DNA from 3 places in the Kineococcus terrestris genome. Region 1 is predicted to be linked to each of the others. Evidence: riboswitches for the same ligand, from Rfam matches in the RefSeq annotation. Region 1 holds a riboswitch; each other region holds the start of a gene.
The links. A riboswitch is a leader RNA that binds a small molecule or an ion and turns the genes downstream of it on or off. The one in region 1 is predicted to bind S-adenosylmethionine.
Positions count from the first base shown of each region.

Region 2: linked by a shared signal. The riboswitch ahead of sfnG (dimethylsulfone monooxygenase SfnG) and the one ahead of AB8M62_RS04695 (putative leader peptide) in region 1 are both predicted to bind S-adenosylmethionine.
Region 3: linked by a shared signal. The riboswitch ahead of AB8M62_RS12395 (TIGR04028 family ABC transporter substrate-binding protein) and the one ahead of AB8M62_RS04695 (putative leader peptide) in region 1 are both predicted to bind S-adenosylmethionine.

Region 1 covers NZ_JBEUEI010000005.1:27,119-34,161, reverse strand. The annotation lists gene cut (cutinase) at 1-131, opposite strand, end outside; gene AB8M62_RS04715 (DoxX family protein) at 280-720, opposite strand; gene AB8M62_RS04710 (organic hydroperoxide resistance protein) at 717-1,139, opposite strand; gene AB8M62_RS04705 (LLM class flavin-dependent oxidoreductase) at 1,267-2,583, opposite strand; gene AB8M62_RS04700 (O-acetylhomoserine aminocarboxypropyltransferase/cysteine synthase family protein) at 2,583-3,980, opposite strand; gene AB8M62_RS04695 (putative leader peptide) at 4,027-4,122, opposite strand; SAM riboswitch class I at 4,128-4,217, opposite strand; gene AB8M62_RS04690 (hypothetical protein) at 4,349-4,804, shown strand; gene AB8M62_RS04685 (MarR family winged helix-turn-helix transcriptional regulator) at 4,801-5,112, shown strand; gene AB8M62_RS04680 (FMN-dependent NADH-azoreductase) at 5,135-5,767, opposite strand; gene AB8M62_RS04675 (baeRF2 domain-containing protein) at 5,824-6,981, opposite strand.
Region 2 covers NZ_JBEUEI010000033.1:11,239-18,281, reverse strand. The annotation lists gene AB8M62_RS16715 (lysylphosphatidylglycerol synthase transmembrane domain-containing protein) at 1-604, opposite strand, end outside; gene idi (isopentenyl-diphosphate Delta-isomerase) at 654-1,220, opposite strand; gene sfnG (dimethylsulfone monooxygenase SfnG) at 1,274-2,428, opposite strand; SAM riboswitch class I at 2,434-2,516, opposite strand; gene AB8M62_RS16700 (DUF3017 domain-containing protein) at 2,534-2,836, opposite strand; gene AB8M62_RS16695 (alpha/beta fold hydrolase) at 2,924-3,814, shown strand; gene purH (bifunctional phosphoribosylaminoimidazolecarboxamide formyltransferase/IMP cyclohydrolase) at 3,839-5,410, opposite strand; gene purN (phosphoribosylglycinamide formyltransferase) at 5,410-6,045, opposite strand; gene AB8M62_RS16680 (Gfo/Idh/MocA family protein) at 6,170-7,043, shown strand, end outside.
Region 3 covers NZ_JBEUEI010000018.1:37,938-44,980, forward strand. The annotation lists gene AB8M62_RS12380 (dipeptide ABC transporter ATP-binding protein) at 1-524, opposite strand, end outside; gene AB8M62_RS12385 (ABC transporter permease) at 521-1,384, opposite strand; gene AB8M62_RS12390 (ABC transporter permease) at 1,381-2,316, opposite strand; gene AB8M62_RS12395 (TIGR04028 family ABC transporter substrate-binding protein) at 2,363-4,015, opposite strand; SAM riboswitch class I at 4,261-4,355, opposite strand; gene malQ (4-alpha-glucanotransferase) at 4,466-6,676, opposite strand; gene AB8M62_RS12405 (prolyl oligopeptidase family serine peptidase) at 6,771-7,043, shown strand, end outside.

The DNA of each region.
Region 1 (7,043 bases):
CACGCGGTCGGGGCCGCGGCGGCCGGTGCGGCGGCGGCCAGCAGAGCACCGCCGGTGACGGCGGCGGCCAGGCCGGCCGCGAGCGCGGGCAGGCGGCGGGACGGGCGGGCAGGACGGGACGGGGCACGCAGCACGGGGTCACCCTCTCGACGGCGAGCGGTGACGACGGGCGTCCCGGTGGGAGCCGTGCCGCTCGGGCGGCGCTCATCGTGCCGACCGCCGCGCCCGCGGCGCAACCACTCCGCGTGACTCGCCGGTGACGAGCGGGTGACGGGAGCGTCAGCGCTCGCGGGCCGCGCGCCGCTCGCGCCAGGTGCCCCACGCGCGCGTCGACCACAGCGCCCACAGCACGAGGACGGGCTGCCCGGCCAGCCGCACGGCGCGGGCCGTGTCGGTGTCCAGGCCGAAGGCGTCGGTGCCGGTGAGGTACTGCGAGACGTTGCCGGGGAAGACCGCGACGAAGAACGCGGCCACGACGGCGCCGGTGACGGCGCGCGCGGGCTGGCGGTGGACGAGGAGCAGGGCCGCGCCGAGGGCGATCTCGACGACCCCGGAGGCGACGACGACGAGGTCGGCGTCCAGCGGCAGCCACGGCGGCACCTGCGCCTGGAACTCCTCGCGCAGGGTCGTCAGGTGGCCGGTGCCCGCGCCGAGCAGGGCGACGCCGAGGGCGACCTGCGCCACGCGGCGCAGGGCACCGCCGAGCGTCCGGCCGCTCACGCCGTGACCGTCTCCAGCACCACCGGCACGTTGCCGCGGGTGGCGTTCGAGTAGGGGCACACCTGGTGCGCGGCCTCGACGAGCTGCTCGGCCTCGGCCTGGCCGATCCCGCCGAGCTCGACGTGCAGGGCGGCCTGCAGGCCGTAGCCGCCGTCGCCGTCGGGACCGATGCCGACCTCGGCGGTGACGGCGGAGTCGGTGAACGTCACGCCCCGCCGGCGGGCGACGCCCTTGAGAGCGCTGTGGAAGCAGGCGGCCCAGCCGGCGGCGAACAGCTGCTCGGGGTTGGTCGCGCCGCCGGGGCCGCCCATCTCGCGCGGGACGGCGAGGTCGACCTCGAGCAGGCCGTCGGAGCTGCGGGCGCGGCCGTCGCGGCCCTCCCCGGTGGCGGTGGCGACGGCGGTGTAGACGGCGGGCACGGGAGGACCTCCGGACGTGGGGGACGGAACCGTCGTCGTACCACCGGGGCCGCGGCGGCGCGAGGCGGTCGCCGGGGCGTCCCCGCGCGGGCGACCCGTGCCGGTGCGGGGTCCCGGCGGCCGCTCCTCAGAAGTCGAAGAGGTTCTCCCGCAGCCCCCCGCGCCCGAACGACGTGCGCAGCAGCCCGCGCCGGCGCAGGACGGGCACGAGGTCGTCGAGGAAGCGGTGCACGGTCACCGGGTGCAGGTCCCCGGACAGCAGGAACCCGTCGTTGTCCGCGTCCTCGCCGAACTCCTCCACGAGGTCGGCGAACTCCTCGGCCGTGCCGACCAGGCCGGAGCGGTCGGCGAGCCGGCCCTTGCGGGCCTTGCGGGCCAGCAGCTCGCGCAGGGGCGCGTCCGGGTCGGCGCCCGCGCGCAGCCCCGCGATCGTGCCGCGCGAGACGTGGTCGGCGAAGACGTCGTCGCGCAGCGGCTCGTCCAGCGGCAGCGCCGTCAGGTCCGTCTCCAGGTCGCTGGACCAGGCCAGCGCCACCGCGCGCAGGACGTCCTCGCCTGGCGCGCGGGAGGCCGCCACGACCCGGTCGGCCTCCTCGGCGCTGGCGACCAGCTCAGGTTTCACGACGAACAGGACCCGCACGTCGCCGGCCTTGCGCCCGGCCTCGGCGGCTGCGGCCAGCACGCGGGCGCGGTAGGCGCGCACGCTCGCCACGTCCAGGGGCGCGAGCGCCAGCTGCACGTCCGAGCGGGACCCGGCGAACGCCAGCCCGCGCGGTGAGCCGCCCGGGGAGACGACGACGGGCTCGCCCAGCGACTCGAACGGCAGCGCGTTGAGGGGCCCGTCGAGGCGGAAGTGCTCCCCGCGGTGCTCCAGGGCGCGGATGCGGCCGCCGTCGGCGAAGCGGCCCGTGGCGGCGTCGGCGACGAGGGCGCCGTCGTCCCAGCTGCGCCACAGCTCGCGGACCACGTCGATCCACTCGGTCGCGCGGTCGTAGGCGACGCCGTGCGGGACGGGTTCCAGGCCGACGTGGCGGGCCGAGCCGGAGTCGGTGACGAGGTTGATCCCGAACCGGCCCGCGGACAGGTGCTGGAGGGTGGCGGCCTGCCGGGCCGCCAGGTACGGCGGGGTGATCCCGGCGTTGACGGTCGGGACGACGCCGATGTGCCGGGTCGCGGCGAACAGGTACGGCGCCAGCAGCAGCGGGTCGTGCTTGGGACCGCCGTAGGCGGCGCGCACCCGCAGGTCGAGCGTGCGCGGGTCGCCCAGCGAGACGGCGTCCTCGCACACGACGAGGTCCAGACCGGCCTGCTCCAGCTCCTGCACGGCCCGCACGTACAGGTCCGGGCGCGTCCAGTCGTCGCCCCAGCCGTGGTGGGGGTGGCCCCAGCCCTGCGGGCCGAAGCCGCGGGAGAAGAACCAGCCCAGGTGCTGCAGCCGCGCCATCAGAGGACCCCCGCCGCCACGAGGGCGGGCACCGCGGCGCCCACCGGCCCCGGCGTCGGCGCCACCTCGGAACCGGCCACCGCGTTCCGCACCGCGTCCAGCGCCAGGCGCAGGTCCGCCAGCAGGTCCTCCGGCTCCTCCAGCCCGATCGACAGGCGCAGCAGGCCCGGCCAGATGCCGGCGGCCGCGCGCTCGGCCGGGCTGCGGTGCGCGTGCGAGGTCGAGGCCGGGTGCAGGACGAGGGAGCGCACGTCGCCCAGGTGCGACATGCGGGTGAACAGCCGCACGGCGTCGACGAAGGCGCGCGCGCCGGCCTCCCCGCCGGCCACCGTCACGCCGAACACCGACCCGGCGCCGCGCGGCAGGTAGCGCTGCGCGAGCGCGTGGGAGGGGCTGGAGGCCAGGCCGGCGTGGTCGACGGCGACGACCTCCGGCTGCTGCTCCAGCCAGCGCGCCAGCGTCAGCGCGGTGGCCACGTGCCGGGACACCCGCAGCGACAGCGTCTCCAGGCCCTGCTGGAGCAGGAACGCGTTGACGGGCGACAGCGTCGGGCCCAGCCGGGCGGCGACGACCTGCCGCACGTGCTCGGCGTAGGCGCGCGGGCCGTACCGGTCCACCCAGCTGCGCCCGGACGAGCGGTCCACCAGGTGCGGGTAGCGCCCGCCGGCCGCCCAGTCGAAGCCCTCCCCCACCACGACGGCGCCGCCGAGGGCGGCGCCGTGCCCGGCGAGGAACTTGCTGGCCGAGTGCACGACGACGTCCGCGCCGTGCTCCAGCGGGCGCAGCAGGTACGGGGTGGCCAGCGTGTTGTCGACGACGACGGGGATCCCGTGCGCGTGGGCGAGGTCGGCCACCGCGCGCAGGTCGGGCACGTCGTTCTTGGGGTTGGGGATCGACTCCAGGAACACCGCGCGCGTCGTGGGCCGCAGCAGGCGGCGCCAGGCGTCCAGGTCGGTGCCGCCGTCGGCGGCGGTCGGCACGAAGTCGACCGCGACGCCCATCCGCGCGAAGTTCTCGCGGAACAGCCCGCGCGAGCCCTCGTAGACGCTGGCCGCGGACAGCAGGTGGTCGCCGGCGCCGAGCAGGCCCAGCAGGGCGACGGTGACGGCGGCCTGGCCGCTGCCGACGAGCAGCGCGTCGCGCCCGCCCTCCAGGCGGGCGACCCGCCGCTCGACCGCGGTCAGGGTCGGGTTGGCCAGGCGCGAGTAGACGTAGCCGTCGTCGTCACCGGCGAAGCGGGCGCGGGCGTCCTCGAAGTCGCGGAAGACGAACCCGGCGGTCAGGTGGACGGGCGGGATCCGGGCGCCGTGGACGTCGTCGGGCTCGGCACCGGCGTGGACCTGCTCGGTGGCGAAGCCCCACGGGCGCGGAGCGGGCTGGTCGGGGCGTGCGGGCATGACGAGACCTCTCGGGGTGCGCGGCGGGGACGGGACGGGGGCCTGGTCAGGCCCGACAGGTCCCGCCGGCCGTGCGCACGAGGTCGACGTGCCGGCGCCGCGTCAGGGGCGCGCCGGTGGCCGGGGGCGTGGTGCTCTCCACGGTGTCCTCCATCGGTCTTGGCGGAAGCACCGGTCCCCGGGGGGCGGTTGCTGCGGCGTCGTCGAGCCAAGTCTCTCGGCCGCTCTGGATGGGAACGTCCAGGAGACGACGTGGCGTCACCGCTTGTCAACCGCTTCACGCGGACTCACCCGGACGGCGCAGCACCCGGTGGTTTCCACCTGCTCAACGGTTGCCACCGCGGAAAACACCTGCGATGGTTGCCAGCATGGAAAGCATCGACCGCACCCCCGACGCCGCCGAGGCCCGCGCCGCGCTCGCCGACGTCCAGCGGGCCCAGCGCGCCGTGCGCGACACCCCCTGGCCCACGTGGATCTACCCCGTCAACGCGCTGCTGCTCGGGGCCATGGCGGCGACCGCGCTGCTCCGGGACGACCGCAACCCCGTCTTCCTGGCGATCGGCCTCACCGTGCTGGGCGTCAACGTCGCCGCCGGGTACCGGATGGGCACCCCCTGGACCGTGCCCACCAGCCGGCTGTTCGTCGCCCTCGTCCTCGCCTCCGGCGCGTGCGTCCTGGCCGCCCTCGTCGTCGCCGACGCGACCACCGCGGCCTGGCCCGTCCTCGCCCTCGCCGTCGCGGCCGCCGCCTGCTACCTCGTCGCCGGTGTCGTGCACCGCCGCACCACCGGGCGCCCCCGCGCGAGCACGGGCGGGACCGCGTGAGCGCGGCGCTGGACCCCGTCATCCACCCCGCGCACCGCCTGCGCATCTGCGCCCTGCTCGCGGCCGGCACCACGCTGGAGCTGTCGGTGGTCAAGGAGCACCTCGACCTCAGCCCGTCGGCGCTGAGCAAGCAGGTCGCCGCCCTCGTCGAGGCCGGGTACGTCGGCCAGAGCCGGCACGGCGGCGACTCGCGGCGGGTCTGGCTGTCCCTGACCCGCCGGGGCCAGCGGGCCTACCGCGACCACGTCGCCGCGCTGCAGGAGATCGTCGCCGCGAGCGCGGTCGACGTCCCCGCCGAGCCGCGCTGACGCCGCCGGCCCGGCGGCCGCCTCAGAGGGTCGCGCCCAGCTCCGCCAGGCGCTCGCGGGCCGCCGCGAACTCCCCGTCGCTGCGCTCGGCGTGGGCGGCCAGGTCCGGCACCCGGTGGGCCAGCGTGATGCTCGTCTGCACCACCTCCACGTCCATCCCGAACGCCTCGCCCAGGATGATCCGCAGGACGGGCACGCCGTGGTCCCACGTCTCGGTGGGCGTGCCCGCGTCGTAGACGGCGCCGCGGCTGCTGACCACGACGGCCCTGCGGCCCGCCAGCGGCTGCGTGCCCGCCCCCGTCAGCAGGCCCGGCACGTGGACGTTGTCCAACCAGACCTTCAGCGTCGAGGGGACCGTGTAGTTGTACAGCGGCGCCCCCACCAGCAGGACGTCCGCGGCCAGCAGCTCCTCGACGATCGTGCGCTGCAGCGCCTCGGCGTCCGCGGGGACCTGCGCGCCCGGGCGGCGGTCCGCCGGCGTCCAGTGCAGCTCGGAGTCCGCCAGGTGCGGCAGCGGGTCGCGGTGCAGGTCCCGGTACGTCGTCGTGAACCCCTCCCCGCGCGCCGCCCAGGCGCGGGCGAACTCCGCGGTCAGCGCCCGCGAGCGCGAGGAGGTCAGGTCGGCGGAGGAGTCGAGGTGCAGCAGGTGCGGCATGCGCGCACGCTACCGACCGCCCCCGCCCCCTCCGCCGGGGCGCTCGGCCCGCCCGCTCAGCCGGCCGTCGACGGGTCGGCGTAGCGCAGGACCGCGCCGACGCCGCCGTCCATGACCGGGCGCTCGGCGACCAGCTCGATCTCGGCGTCCGTGGCGGCCAGCGCGCGCAGCAGGGCCGCGTCCGCGCGCACCTCCAGCGGGTCGCCCACGCCCATCGCCCGCAGGTCCTCGGCGGTCGTGGCGACCTGCGTCGGGTCGTCGCCGATCCACAGCCGCAGGTCCGAGGACGGGTCGTCGCGCAGCAGCAGGGTGCGCACCTGCCCGCGGCTCAGCGCCCCGACCACCGCGCGCATCCCCTCCACCGCGCGGCCCGCGCCGCCGGTGCCGTCCGGGCCCTGCCCGGAGCGGGTGCGGCCGATCTCCTGCTCGAACTCGTCGACGAGCGCGTCGCGGCGGCGGCGGCGGACCACCTCCAGCGCCTGCGCGACCGCGGCCGCGAACGCGTCCTCCTTCGCGCCCGCGTGCCGGCTGCCGCCCGGGACCTCGGCCAGCAGCTCCAGCACCGGCTTGGCCGCCTTGTCGCGCAGCGCCGCCGCGGCCTTGACGTCCCCGGTGAGCAGGACGACCTCGGGGTGCTCGGTGCGCACCAGGTCCGCCAGCGCGTCGGCGACCGCGCCGGCGTTGTGGTCCCAGCTGTCCTCCACGCGGCGCTGGTAGCGCAGCGCCGACCACCCCCCGCCGGGGACCTTGTGCAGGACGTCGTGGCCGCCCTCCACCGTGCGCTTCTCCCCGCCGCGCGGGCTGTCGGAGCGGCTGACGGTGATGTCGGCGCCGGCGCGGTCCAGCTCGACGAGCACGTAGCGCACGTCGTCGGCCAGCGAGCGCACCAGCGGCATGAGGTGCGCGACCGGGCCGGTGGTGGCCTCGTCGCGCAGCGGCGGGTCCGGCAGCAGGACGTCAAGCTCCACCCCCTGCGCGGAGGCGACCAGCGCCCGGCCCACGCGCCCGCCCACCTCGACCGGCTCCCCGGCCACCTCGTCCAGGGCCTCCAGCGCGGCGGACGGGGCGCCCTGGGCGCTCAGCCCGTCGCGCGCGTCGCGCCAGCGCAGGTCGATCTCGTGCGCGCCCGTCTCGTTGTTGCGCGAGACGTCGGCGTAGACGGCGACGTGGGGTCCGGGGTCGACGGCGACGGGCTTGAGCCAGTCCAGCTTCACGGTGGTGCCTCCCTCGCGAGATCACGGTGGGTCACCAGGGACCTACCCATCGGCGAGGAGCT
Region 2 (7,043 bases), on a different contig from region 1:
GGGAGGTCAGCACGCGCCGCATCCGCGGCCACAGCTCGCGCAGCGGCGCGACGACCCGCGCGCGGACGACCTCGCGCGCGCGGCGGGAGGCGCGCAGCACGCCGGCGAGCGCGGCGGCGGCCAGCACGACGACCAGCAGCACCGGCCAGGGCACCTCCGCGGGGGCCAGCGCCCGCCCGGCCGTGACGAGCCCGCCGAGCACGAGGGCGCCGCTGACGAGCGCCGAGGTGCTCTGCACGACGCCGATGGTGGCCAGCGCCGCGGCCACCGCCATCCCCCGCTGCTGCAGGTAGCGCACGGTGAGGGCGACCCCGCCGGTGCTGGAGGGGGTGAGCAGGTTGGCGAAGCTGGTGGCCAGCCACACCAGCGTCGTCCAGCCGACGGGCAGCCGCACGGGCGTCAGGGCGGTCATCGAGGCGACGTTGCCGGCGATCGGCACGAGCGAGGCGAGGGCGGCGGCGGCGATCCAGCGGGGGTCGGCCTCGCGCAGGCGCTGCGCCAGGTCGGCGCCGTCGACGGTGCGGGCCAGGACGACGACGGCGGCGACGGTGACGGCGAGGACCAGCAGGCGCCCGGCGACCGTGGCCAGGCGGCGGCGCGTCACCGGGCGGACGGGGGCGGTGCGGGCGGGACCGGGCGGGCGGGGCGCGCCCTCACGGCAGCCGCAGCTGCGGCAGCTGCAGCAGCATCCACGGGCTGAACGGGCGCGGGTCGCGGGCGACCTGCGCGCGCAGCTCGGCGACGTCGACCCAGCGCCAGTCGCCCACCTCCAGCGGGGAGGGCGCCAGCGGCGCACCGGGGTCGGCCAGGGAGGCGGTGAAGACGGGGCACACCTCGTTCTCCACCGTTCCGTCGGCCATCACGGCGCGGTAGCGGAAGTCGGGCAGGGCGGCGGCCACGGCGGTGACGTCGGCGCCCAGCTCGTCGCCGGCGCGGCGCAGCACCGCCTCGGCGGGGCTCTCCCCGGGGCCGGGGTGGCCGCAGAAGGAGTTCGTCCACACCCCGGGCCAGGTCTTCTTGGCGTCGGCGCGCCGGGTGAGCAGCGTGCGGCCGGCCCCGTCGAGCACCCAGCAGGAGAACGCCAGGTGCAGGGGGGTGTCGGCGTGGTGGACCTCCGCCTTGGGGGCGGTGCCGCACGGCGTGCCGTCCTCGGCGAGGAGGACGACGAGCTCGGCGGCGGCGGTGCCCGCCACGTCGGTGGTCCCGGTGGTCGCGCTCACCGGGGCACCGTACGTGGCGGGGCGCCGTCCGCGCGAGGAGGCGCTCGGGAGGCTCAGGCGGGGACCGGCTCGGTCGCGGTGCGCACGGCCTCGTCCAGCTCGGCGCCCAGCTGCAGGTCCTCGCCGTCGACGAGGCGCTGCTCCAGCTCGCGCACGCGCGGGACGACGAGCTCGCCCCACGCCTCGATGTCCTCCTTGACGTGCAGGAACCCGAGCAGGAGCAGGTCGACGCCGACGAGGCGGTAGGCCAGGACGCGGCGGGCGACCTCGTCGGGGGTGCCGACCAGGCCGGTGCGGAAGCCGTCGTTGTACTGCACGAGGTCGCGGAAGGAGCTGTCCGACCACATGCCCTTGCGGTCCCGCGTGGCGTTGCCGGCCTCCTGCACGGCGGCGCGGAACCCCTCGACCTTGGTGGCGTCGGCCTTGGCGACGATCTCCTCCAGGACGGCGACGGCCTCCTCGCGCGTGTCGCGGACGACGGCGAACCCGTTGAGCCCGAAGCGGATCGAGCGCCCGGCCAGCGCGGCCTGGGCCCGCACGTCGCGCACCTGCTCGGCGGCGCCGGCGATCGACTTGCCGTTCATGAAGTACCAGTCGCTGACGCGGCCGGCCATGGCCTGCGCGGCGGTGGAGTTGCCGCCCTGGAACAGCTCCGGCTGCACGGCCGGCTGCGGGCGGAAGGTGATGTCGCGCGCGGAGAAGTACTCGCCCCGCTGCGAGTAGCCGTCCTGCGACCACACGCCGCGCAGCAGGCGGATGAACTCCTCGGACTGCCGGTAGCGCTCGTCGTGCTCGGGCCAGTCGACGCCGAGCTGCACGGCCTCGTCCTTGAACCAGCCGGAGACGACGTTCAGCGCGAGCCGTCCGCCGGTGAGGTCCTGGGCGGTGGCGGCGAACTTGGCGAGCACGCCGGGGTGCCAGAAGTACGGGTGCACGGCCGCGATGACCTTCAGCCGCTGCGTGGCCAGCAGCAGCGCCAGCGAGAAGGAGGTGGACTCGTGCTGGGCGTCGGCGCCGTAGGAGGCGAGGTAGCGCACCTGGGTGAGTGCGTACTCGAAGCCGGCGCGCTCGGCGGCGCGGGCGACCTCGACGTTGTACGCGGGGTCGTGGCTGGTGCGCTGCTCGATCGTGGAGACGACGAGGCCGCCGGAGACGTTGGGCACCCAGTACGCGAACTTCACGGGCGCGGGGGCAGGGCTGACGGACATGCTCACTCCCATCGGTCCTGGCGGTAGCACCCCCACGGGGTTGCTGCGACGTCGTCGAGCCAGGTCTCTCGGTCGCTCTGGATGGTCCCGGAGAGCGTACCCGCGTCAGCGGGCGTACGGGAGCAGCCAGGCCAGCCCGGCGCAGCCGGCGGCCAGCACCAGCAGGACGGCGACGTCCACGGCGCGCGAGCGCACGGCCAGCGCCCCGGCCACCCGCACGGGCAGGACCAGGCGCAGGACGGCGGCCAGGGCCAGGTCGGCGGCCAGGACGATCCCGCCGGCGGTGGCGCCGGCGACGAGCGTCACGAGCAGGGCGAGCGCCGCGCCGGCGACGAGGGCGCCGAGGACGGCGGCGCCGGGCGGGCGGGGGGTGCCCGCGGCGGCGGTCTGTCGGGTCCGCTGCGGCACGGCGCCAACCCTACCGAGCCGGGCGCGCCGAGCGGGGCGGGCGCGGGCCCGGGTGCGCGCCCGGCGGCCGCGGGCGAGGGTGGCCGGGTGAGCGGGCGGGGAGCCGGGGACGGACGGCTGGAGCGGTACGAGCGCACGGGCGCGGCCGGGCGGCTGGTCTTCGACGTGGACGACTCCGGGCCGGTGGGCGCGCCGGCGGGCGGGCTGTCGAGCGGACCTGGCCACGAGCCGGTGGTGTGCCTGCACGGCTTCCCCGCCGACCGCACGTCGTGGACGGAGGTGGCCGGGCTGCTGGTCCCGCACGGGCTGCGGGTGCTGCGCCCGGACCAGCGCGGGTACTCCCCCGGCGCGCGCCCGGCGGGCCGGCGCGCGTACGCGCTGGACGAGCTGGTCGGCGACGTGCTGGCGCTGCTGGACGCGGTGGGCGCGCGCCGCTGCCACCTGGTGGGGCACGACTGGGGCGGCGCGGTGGCGTGGCGGGTGGCCGCGCACCACCCGGACCGGGTGGCGTCGCTGACGGCGGTGTCCACGCCGCACCCGGCGGGCCTGCCGGGGCGCAGCCCGGCGCAGGTGGCGCGCTCGTCGTACGTGGGGTTCTTCCAGCTGCCGCGCGTGCCGGAGGCGCTGCTGGGCGGAGACCGGTTGCGGCGGCGGCTGGAGGCCACGGGGCTGCCGCCCGCGCACGCGCAGCGCTACGCGGTGCGCGCGGCCGAGCCGGGGGCGCTGAGCGCGTGGCTGGGCTGGTACCGGGCGCTGCCGTGGGCGGGGCGGGCGACCGGGCCGGTGCCCGCGGACGTGCCGGTGACGTTCGTCTCCGGCGCGCGCGACCCGTTCTTCGCCCGCTCCTCGGTGGCCGGGACGGGCGCGCACGTGCGCGGCGCCTACCGGCACGTGACGGTGGACGGCGGGCACTGGCTGCCCGAGCGGCACGCGGGTGTGGTCGCCGAGGAGGTGCTGCGCGCGGTCCGCGGGGGCTGAGCCCCGCGGACCGCGCGCGTCCGCTCAGTGCGCGAAGTGGCGGGCGCCGGTGAAGTACATCGTCACGCCGGCGGCGGCCGCGGCCTCGACGACCTCGGCGTCGCGGATCGAGCCGCCCGGCTGCACGAGCGCGCGCACCCCGGCGTCCAGGAGGATCTGCGCGCCGTCGGCGAAGGGGAAGAACGCGTCGGAGGCCGCGACCGCGCCGCGGGCGCGCTCGGCGCCGGCGCGGGAGACGGCCAGGCGGCAGGAGTCGACGCGGTTGACCTGGCCCATGCCGACGCCGACGGAAGCGCCGTCGCGGGCCAGCAGGATCGCGTTGGAGCGCACCGCGCGCACCGCGCGCCAGGCGAACGCGAGGTCGGCCAGGGTGCGCTCGTCGGCGGGCTCGCCGGCGGCCAGGGTCCAGCCGGCCGGGTCGTCGCCGTCGGCGTCGAGGCGGTCCAGGTCCTGCACGAGCACGCCGCCGGAGACCCAGCGCCACTCGGCGCCGCCGCGCCCGTACCCCTCGGGCAGCTGCAGCAGACGCACGTTCTTCTTCTCCCGCAGCACCTCCAGCGCCTCCGGCTCGAAACCGGGGGCGACGACGACCTCGGTGAACACGGGCGCGACCTGCTCGGCCATCGCGCGGGTGACGACGCGGTTGGCGGCGATGACGCCGCCGTAGGCGGAGACGGGGTCGCAGGCGTGCGCGGCGGCGTGCGCGGCGGCGACGTCCTCGCCGACGGCGATCCCGCACGGGTTGGCGTGCTTGATGACCGCCACGGCCGGGGCGTCGTGGTCGAAGGCGGCGCGCAGGGCGGCGTCGGCGTCGACGAAGTTGTTGTACGACATGGCCTTGCCGTGCAGCTGGACGGCCTGGGCGATGCCGGGCGCCGACGTCGGGTCGACGTAGACGGCGGCCCGCTGGTGGGGGTTCTCGCCGTAGCGCAGGACGTCGGCGCGCTCCAGCGCCACGCCGGTGACGGCGGGCCAGCCGGCGTCGGCGTCCTCGAAGGTCTGCTCGGCGAACCAGCCGGCGACGGCGGTGTCGTAGGCGGCGGTGTGCGCGAACGCGGCCGCGGCCAGGCGGCGGCGCTGGGCGAGGTCGAAACCCCCGGCGCGCACGGCGTCCAGGACGTCGCCGTAGCGCGCGGGGTCGACGACGACGGCGACGCTGGGGTGGTTCTTCGCCGCGGCGCGCACCATGGACGGCCCGCCGATGTCGACCTGCTCGACGACCTCGTCGAACCCGGCGCCGGAGGCGACCGTGGCGGCGAACGGGTAGAGGTTGACGACGACGAGGTCGAACGGCTCGACACCGAGGTCGGCGAGCTGGCGCACGTGGTCGTCCAGGCGCCGGTCGGCGAGGATCCCCGCGTGCACGCGCGGGTGCAGCGTCTTCACCCGCCCGTCCAGGCACTCGGGGAACCCGGTGAGCTCCTCGACGGGGGTGACGGGCACCCCGGCGGCCGCGATGCGCGCGGCGGTGGAGCCGGTGGAGACGATCGAGACGCCGGCGGCGTGCAGCCCGGTGGCCAGCTCCTCCAGCCCGGTCTTGTCGTACACGCTCACCAGGGCGCGCTTCACGGGCACGGTCGTGGTCTGCTCGGCCATCAGCTCGGGCTGGTCCTCTCCTGCGGGGCGGCGGGGGCGGTCGGGTCGGTCGTGGTGGTCGCGGCGGCGCCGCGGGCCAGGCGCGCGACGACGTCGACGAGCAGGCGGCGCTCGGCGACCTTGATGCGCTCGTGCAGGCTCGCCTCGTCGTCGTCGTCGGCGACGCGCACGGCGACCTGGTCGAGGATCGGGCCGGTGTCCACCCCGGCGTCGACGAGGTGGACGGTGCAGCCGGTGACCTTCACCCCGTGGGCGAGGGCGTCGCGCACGCCGTGGGCGCCGGGGAAGGACGGCAGCAGCGCGGGGTGGGAGTTGACCAGCCGGCCGCCGAAGCGCTCCAGCAGGGGCGCGCCGACCACGCGCATGAACCCGGCGAGGACGACGAGGTCGGGCTCGTGGGCGGCGACGGCGGCGGCCAGCGCGACGTCCCAGGCGGCGCGGTCGGGGTGCTCGCGGGGCGGGACGGCGAAGGCGGCGGTCCCGGCGGCGCGGGCGCGCTCCAGCGCGGGGGCGGCGGGCTTGTCCGAGCCGACGGCGACGACCGCGAAGGCGGGGTCGCCGGCGTCGAGGAGGGCTTGGAGCAGGGAGCCGGAGCCGGAGGCGAGGACGACGACGCGCGCGGGTCCGGTCTGCACGTGCACGGACGATAGCCCTCGCGCGGGGGGCGCCCCGACCACGACCCCGCCCAGCCACTCGACTGGACGTCGTCCGTCAGCGTGGACGCTGTCCATCAGTTCGGAGAGCCGGTAGGTTCCGCCCATGACCGGTTCGACGGCGGACGTCCCCGCGGTCGCGGTCGTGGGGGTCCACGGTCACGGCGCCTCCCACGTCGCGCGCGCCCTGCAGGCCCGGGCGGAGGGCCGGGCCCGGCTGACGGCCGTGGCCGACCCGCGCGCCGCCGAGGCCGACCACGTGCCCGCGGACGTGGCCCGGCACGCCTCGCTGGAGGACCTGCTCGCCGCGGGCGTGCCCGACGTCGTCGTGCTGAGCACCCCGATCCACACCCACGCCGAGCTGGCGACCGCGGCGATGGAGGCGGGCGCCGCGGTGCTGCTGGAGAAGCCGCCGACCGCCACGCCCGCCGAGCTGGACGCCCTGCTGGCCACCTCCCGGCGCACCGGGCGCCCCTGCCAGGTCGGCTTCCAGAGCCTGGGCTCGCGGGCCGTCGACCACGTCCGCGGGCGCGTCGCGGACGGCCGCCTCGGCGAGGTCACCGGCTGGGCCGCGACGGGCTGCTGGACCCGCCCGCGCAGCTACTGGCAGCGCTCCTCGTGGGCCGGGCGGCGCGTCCTGGACGGCCGGGTCGTCGCCGACGGCGTCCTGACCAACCCGCTGGCGCACTCGCTGGCCACGGCGCTCGCGGTGGCGGGCCGGCAGGCGGCCGGCGACGTCCTGGCGGTGGACCCGGACCTGTACCGCGTCAACGACGTCGAGGCCGACGACACCTCCTCGCTGCGGGTGCGGCTGCGGGAGTCCCCGGACCTGCTGGCGGCGGTCACCCTGTGCGCGGGCGAGCGCGGCGAGCCGGCCGTCGTCGTCGAGGGCACCGCCGGGCGGGCGACCCTGTACTACGCCGTGGACGTCGTGGTGGAGGAGGTGCCCGGGCGCCCGCCGCTGGTCACCCGGCACGCGC
Region 3 (7,043 bases), on a different contig from region 1:
AGCTCGGGTTCCAGGGCGATGGCGGCGGCGATGAGGACGCGCTGGCGCATGCCGCCGGACAGCTCGTGGGGGTACTGCCCCGCGCGCCGGGCCGGGTCGTCGATGCCGACCCGCTCCAGCAGGTCCAGGACGCGGGCGCGCTCGGCGCGCCGGTCGCGCGAGCCGTGGATGCGCAGGCCCTCGGCGACGCTGGCGCCGACGGTCGCCACCGGGTTCAGGGAGTTGCCCGGGTCCTGCGGGACGAGGCCGATCCGTCGCCCGCGCACGGCGCGCAGCTCGCGCTGGGACAGCTCCAGCAGGTCCCGGCCGCGCAGCTCGACGCGCCCGCCGGTGACCGCCCCGTTGCCGGCGAGCAAGCCGATGACGGCCTGGGCGACGCTGGACTTGCCCGAGCCGGACTCCCCGACCAGGGCGGTGACCTGACCGGGGTGCACCTCCAGGGACACCCCGTCGACGGCGCGGACCGTGCCGCCGGAGGCGGTGTAGTCCACGCGCAGGTCCTGCACGCTCAACAGGGTGCTCACGAGGGCACGCTCCCGCGGATCGACTGGCTGAGGCGGTTGGCGGCCAGCACGACGGCGACCACGACGACGCCGGGCAGGACGGTCAGCCACCAGGCGGTGGCCACGTAGTCGCGCCCCTCGGCGATGAGCAGGCCCCACTCGGGGGTCGGTGGCGGGGCGCCGTAGCCGAGGAAGCCCAGCGTGGAGATCTGCAGGACGGCCGAGCCGAACTGCAGCGCCGCCAGCGCCACGACGGGCGTCAGGGAGTTCGGCAGCACGTGGCGGCGCAGGACGGCGGCGAAGGTGCCGCCGGAGCCGTAGGCCGCCTCGACGTACTCGCTGACGCGCACCCGCACGACCTCGGCGCGCGCGAGCCGGGCGAACACCGCGATGGAGGTGACACCGACGGCGATGGCGGCGTTGGTGGTGCCGAAGCCGAGCAGGATGATGACGCTCAGGGACAGCAGCAGACCGGGGATCGCCAGCAGCACGTCGACCAGCCGCATGAGGACGTCGTCGACCGGGCCGCCCAGCGCACCGGCGAGGACGCCGAGCAGCGTGCCGGCGACGAAGCCGACGAGCACGGCCACGGCGGCGCCGAGGATCGAGTGCCGGGCGCCGTGCACGACGCGCGTCCACACGTCGCGCCCCGTCGCGTCGGTGCCGAACCAGTGCTCGCCGCTGGGGGCCTGCAGCGACGGGGCGACCGAGGCGGTGGGGCTGCCGGAGGCGAAGGGTTCCGGCAGCAGCGCCCACAGCAGCGCCAGGAGCAGGACGGCCGCGGCGAGCAGGGCGCCCGCCCCCGGCCGGGGCGCGCCGGTCCGGCGGCGGGGGACGTCGCGGTCCGGGTCGGTGGCGGGCACCCCGGTCCAGGCGCTCACCGCAGCGCTCCGCGGCGCAGGCGCGCGTCGAGCACGGGGTACAGCAGGTCGACGACCAGGTTGACGAGCACGTACGCCACCGTCGAGAGGACCACGACGGCCAGCAGCACGGGGGTGTCGCGGTTGGCGACCGCCTGGGCGGTCAGCTGCCCGATCCCGGCGCGCCCGAAGACGGCCTCGGTGACCACCGCGCCACCGACGAGCTCGCCGAACAGGAGACCGGCCATCGTCAGGGTCGGCAGGACGGCGTTGCGGCTGACGTCGTGCCACAGCAACCACGGGGTGCTGGCGCCCCGGGCGCGCACGACGGCGATGAACGGCATCTGCCCCACGTCGTCGATGCTGCGCATGAGCACCTGCGCCAGCGGCGCGGCGATGGGCACCGCGATCGTCAGCACGGGCAGGACGAGCGACTCGACCGGCCCGGCGCCGATGACGGGGATCCAGCCCAGGCGGAAGGAGAACACCTGGATGAGCAGGATCCCGATCCAGAAGACCGGCAGTGACACGAACAGCGGGGGCAGGTCGCGGAACAGCCGGCGCAGCCACCGGCCCCTGCCGTGGGTCGCGGTGAAGGCGATCGCGACCGCGAGCAGCACCGCCACGAGGAGGCCGAGCGCGGCCAGCACGAGCGTGGAGGGCAGCGCGCTGGCGATGAGGGTCGAGACCGCGGCCCCGCTCTGCACCGAGTAGCCGAGGTCGCCGCCCAGGAAGGCCCGCGCGGACTCCGCGAAGCGCACGAGCAGCGGGCGGTCGGCCCCGTAGGCGGCGCGGATGTCGGCCAGCTGCTCGGGCGTCAGGCCCAGCTCGGGACTGCCGAAGCGGGCCAGGACGGCGTCGCCGGGCAGCGCGGCCAGCAGCGCGTAGGACAGCGCGTAGGCCAGCACCAGGACGACGGCGGCCTGCGCGACGCGCTGCAGGACGTAGCTCACGCCGGCCCCGTCACCGCGGGCGCGCCGCCCGGGCGCCCACCGGCGCTCAGCGGTCCAGCCACGTCGCGTAGAAGGAGGGCCGGCCCACCGACTCGGTGGTGAAGCCCTGCACGTCGGAGCGGAAGCCGAAGACCTGCGGCTCCTCGAAGAAGGGCACGACGTAGGCCTGCTCGGCCAGCCGGCGCTGCGCTGCCTCGGACGCGGCCTGCCGCTCCTCGGTGGTCGGCCGGGAGGCGATGTCGTTGAGCAGCGCGTCCAGCTCGGGGTCGCCGAGGGACTCGTCGTCGGTGTCGAGGTTGAGCAGCGTGTTGCGGTTCCTGGAGAAGTACTGCGACTTCAGGACGTCGAAGTCGGCCCGGCCGACCATCGAGTGGTACACCTGCACGGTCTCCGGGTCGAGCGAGGCGGCGGTCTGCGCGGCCTGGTCGCCGGGGAACAGCTCGACCTGGACCCCCAGTCCGGACAGCTGCTCCTGGACGAGGGTGACGACCTCCCGGGAGCGGGGCTGGGGCAGCGCCTCGTTGACGGTGAGGGCCAGCCGCACGCCGCCCTTCTCCCGCACGCCGTCGGCGCCGGTGAGCCAGCCCGCCTCGTCGAGCAGCTGGGCCGCGCGGTCCGGGTCGTACCGGTACTGCTCGGAGGTGTCGACGTAGCCCAGCGCCGACCTCGCGAGGGCCCCGGTGGCCAGCACGTAGCTGTCGCTGAACAGGGTGTCGATGATGGCCTGCCGGTCGATGGCGGCCACGAGGGCCTGGCGGACGGGCAGTTCCTGCAGCTGCGGGGTGCGGAAGCGGAAGCTGAACCCGTTGTTGACGCCGTTGGTGGCCGCGGCCAGCAGGGCCAGCCCGTCGGCCTGGAACTGCTGCTCGTCGGGGGCCTCGATCTGGCGGGCGACGTCGGCCTGCCCCGCCACCACGGTGCCGACGCGGACGCTGTCCTCGCCCGCGACCACGAAGCGGATGCCGTCGAGGTAGGGACGGCCCTGCCGGGCCAGCGACGGCGGGGCCCAGTCGTAGTCCTCGCGCGCCACGAGCGAGATCTGCGTGCCGACCTCCTCGTCGTCGACGACGAACGGGCCGCAACCGACGACGCCGACCGCCTGGCCGGGCCCGAAGCCCTCGCTGTCCCGCTCGAGGGTGGAGGTGGCGAGCAGACCGGAGTTGATGGTCGAGACGGCCTGCGCGAAACCGGGCGCGGGGGCCGAGAAGGAGAACCTCACGGTGAGGTCGTCGACGACCTCACCGCGCTCGTAGTTGTTGATGGCCTCGGAGACCGTGAGCGCCCGGTCCGGGTCGCCGCTGCCGAAGAGGTCGATGTTGGCGAGCACGTTGGCCGCGTCGACGGGTGATCCGTCGGAGTGGGTGACCCCCTCGCGCAGGGTGAACGTGTACTCGGTGGCGTCGGCGTTGACCTCGGGCAGTTCCGCGGCGATCCACGGCTGCAGCTCGAGGGTCTCCGGGTCCTGCCACAGCAGCCGGGCGGTGATGTTGTTGACGATGCCGCCGTTGGGGTAGAAACCCGCGGCCGGCGGGTAGAGCGTCGTCCACGTCTGCGGTTCGAGGTAGGTGAGGGTTCCGCCGGTGCGGGGTTCCCCCGACGGCGTTCCCTCGTCGCTCGTCGCGCGGGAGCAGCCGGTCACCAGGCCGGCGAGGGCGGTGGCCGCTGCGGCGGCGAGCGTGGTGCGGCGACGGACGAGCATGGGTGGGCTCCGGCTGTTCGTGGCGCGGTGTGGCGCGAGCTGTTGCGGGGGAAGGGGTCGGGAGGGCGCGGCGCGGCCGCGGGGTGGTCCCGGGCGGTGGCGTCGTCGTCGTGACCGGTCTCCGCGGTGGCGGGGACCGGGTACCGCGCAGCTGCTAGCGACAGCCCGTGGCCCCTCGGCGGCAGTGGTCGATGTGACGACGCCGCGAGGCGTGGAAGGCGTGACCGCGGATCCTGAGCACCGTTCCTCCATCGGTTCTGGCGGAAGCACCCGAACCCGCTCTCGCGGAGGGTTGCTGCGGCGTCACGGAGCCAGATCTCTCAGCCGCTCTCGATGGTGAGCGGGAGCCACGGTGCCCGAGCGGGCCCGCGCGTGTCAAGGTGCGGCGCAGCGGGACGGCCGCCCCACCGCGGTGGAGGAGTTCCCCCGCCTCCGGCCGCCCCTCCCCGCTCAGCGCTCCGCGCCGCCCGCGCGCTCGTCCCCGCCCGCGGCGAGCGCCTCGCGCACCGCCCGGGCCAGTGACAGCGCCCGGGTGTGGGTGGGCAGGTCGTCGAGCAGGACGACCTCCCCGTCCGGGCCGGTGAGGGGCATCCGCCAGTTCGGGTACTCGTTCGCGGTGCCCGGCTGGTTCTGGGTGCGGCGGTCGCCGACGGCGTCGACGAGGGACACGCCCAGCATCAGCGACGGCGCCAGCGCCAGGTAGCGGTGCAGCGCCTCGACGGTCTCCTGCTCCCCCGCGCCCTCGCGCAGCAGCCCGCGCCCGCGCACGAGGCCCAGGACGCGGTCCTGCTCGGCGCGGTCGGCGGCGCGCTCCTCCTCCACGTCGCGGGTGAGCAGGCCGAGGCGGTCGCGCAGCGCGACGTGCTCCTGGGCCAGGTAGCCGGCCGTGGGGGGCAGGTCGTGGACGGTGACGCTGGCCAGGGCCAGCTCGCGGTAGTCCTCCGGCGCCTTCGGGCGGTCGCCGTCGTACTCGAACCAGAGGACGGCGCTGCCGAGGATCCCGCGCTCGGCCAGGTAGCTGCGCACCCAGGGCTCGACGGTGCCGAGGTCCTCGCCCACGAGCACGGCCCCGGCCCGCTGGGCCTCCAGGGCCAGGACGCCCAGCAGCGCCTCGTGGTCGTAGCGCACGTACGTGCCGCGGTCGGCGGTGGCCCCCTGCGGGATCCACCACAGCCGGAACAGGCCGATGACGTGGTCGACGCGCAGGCCGCCGGCGTGCCGCAGGATCGTGCGGACCATGTCCCGGAAGGGCACGTAGGCCAGCTCGGCGAGGCGGTCGGGCCGCCACGGCGGCTGGCTCCAGTCCTGCCCCTGCTGGTTGAAGGCGTCCGGCGGGGCGCCCACGGTGACGCCGCGGGCGAGGGTGTCGCCCAGGCTCCACACGTCCGCGCCCTCGGGGTGCACGCCGACGGCGAGGTCGTGGACGATGCCGGGCCCGGTGCCGGGCGCGGTGGCCGCGTCCTGGGCGCTGCGCAGCTGCTCGTCGCACTGCCACTGCAGCCAGCGGTGGAAGTCGACCCGGTCGGCGAGGCGCTCCAGGGCCCCGGAGGCGCGGGCCGCGGCGGGGTCGCGGTCCTGCGCGGGCCAGCCGGAGGCGGGCAGGCCGTGCTCCTCGGCCAGCGCGCACCACAGCGCGAAGTCGGTCAGCCCGGGGTCCTCGTCGGCGACGTAGCGGCGGAAGGCGGCCTGGCGGGCCTGGGTGCGCGGGTGGGCGTGCAGCACCTCCAGCGCCTCGCGCTTGAGCGCCCACAGGGCGTCGCGGTCGATCTCGCCGGGGTCCGTGTTGGCGGCGCGGCAGCGCGCGGCCAGCTCCTCCACCCGGGCCCGCTGCTGCGGTGCGAGGTAGGCGGTCTCCCGCACGTCCTCCGGGCGCAGGTACAGCGGGTTGACGAAGCGCCGGGTGGTCGGCAGGTACGGGGAGGCCTCCATCGGCGGCACCGGGGAGGCGGCCGCCAGCGGGTTCACGAGCAGCCAGCCGGCGCCCTGGGCGGCGGTGGTGGCGGCCAGGTCGGCCAGGTCGGCCAGGTCGCCGGCGCCCCAGGAGCGGCGCGAGCGCACCGAGTACAGCTGCGCCTGGTAGCCGACGGAGCGCCCGCGCTGCAGCGCCTCGGGCAGCTCCAGGACGTCGGGGGTGACGACCAGCGGGCACTCGGCGTCGCCGGAGGGGGTGCGCACCCGCAGCAGGTGCCAGCCCAGCGGCAGGTCGTCGGGGACCTCGAAGGTGGCGCGGCCGGTGAGGCGGCCGTCGACGTGCTTGGGGTCCACCCAGCGGTCGACCTGGCGCAGCGGCGCCCACCCGCCGTCGTCCTCCAGCTCGACGACGACGTCGACGGGGTCGCCGTGCGGGACGTGGACGGGCACCTGGGCGCTGCTGCCCTCGCGGGTGACGACCACGGGCGGCAGGCGGCGGCGCCAGGGCCGCAGCCGCACCTCCGCCAGCGACGCGGCGACCGCGGCGGGCCCGGACACGTCGTGGCCGAGGGCGGTCAGCACGGCCTCGACGGTGGCGCGCGGCACGTCGGCGGTGCGGCCGCGCCAGTCGGTGAAGGAGGTGGAGACGCCCTCGGCGGCGGCCAGCTCGGCCAGCTGCGGCGGGGTCCGGTCGTCGGTCCGGTCGTCGGCGCGGTCGTCGGCGCGGGCGTCGGCGGGCTCGGGTGGCACGCGCCGACTCTGCCAGAGCGCCCCCGTCCCGGCGCGGCGGCGGCGGGCCTCCACGGGCCTCCACGGGCCGCCGGAGCTGCCTAGGGTGGCGCTCGTGCACCCCGCGACCGGCGCCGTCCGCCCGCCCGCCGACCTGGCCCCGCGCCTCGACCTCGTCGAGGAGCTGCACGGGACCCCGGTGCCCGACCCGTACCGCTGGCTGGAGGACGCCGACGACCCGCGCACGCGGGAGTGGTCGCGCTGGCAGGCGGCCGCGTGGGAGGACTGGGCGGGCCGGGCGCCGGGGCGCGAGCGCCTGCGCGAGCGGGTGGGGCAGCTGATGGCGACGGGGTCGGTGGGCGCGCCCGTGCACCGCGGCGCCCGGGTG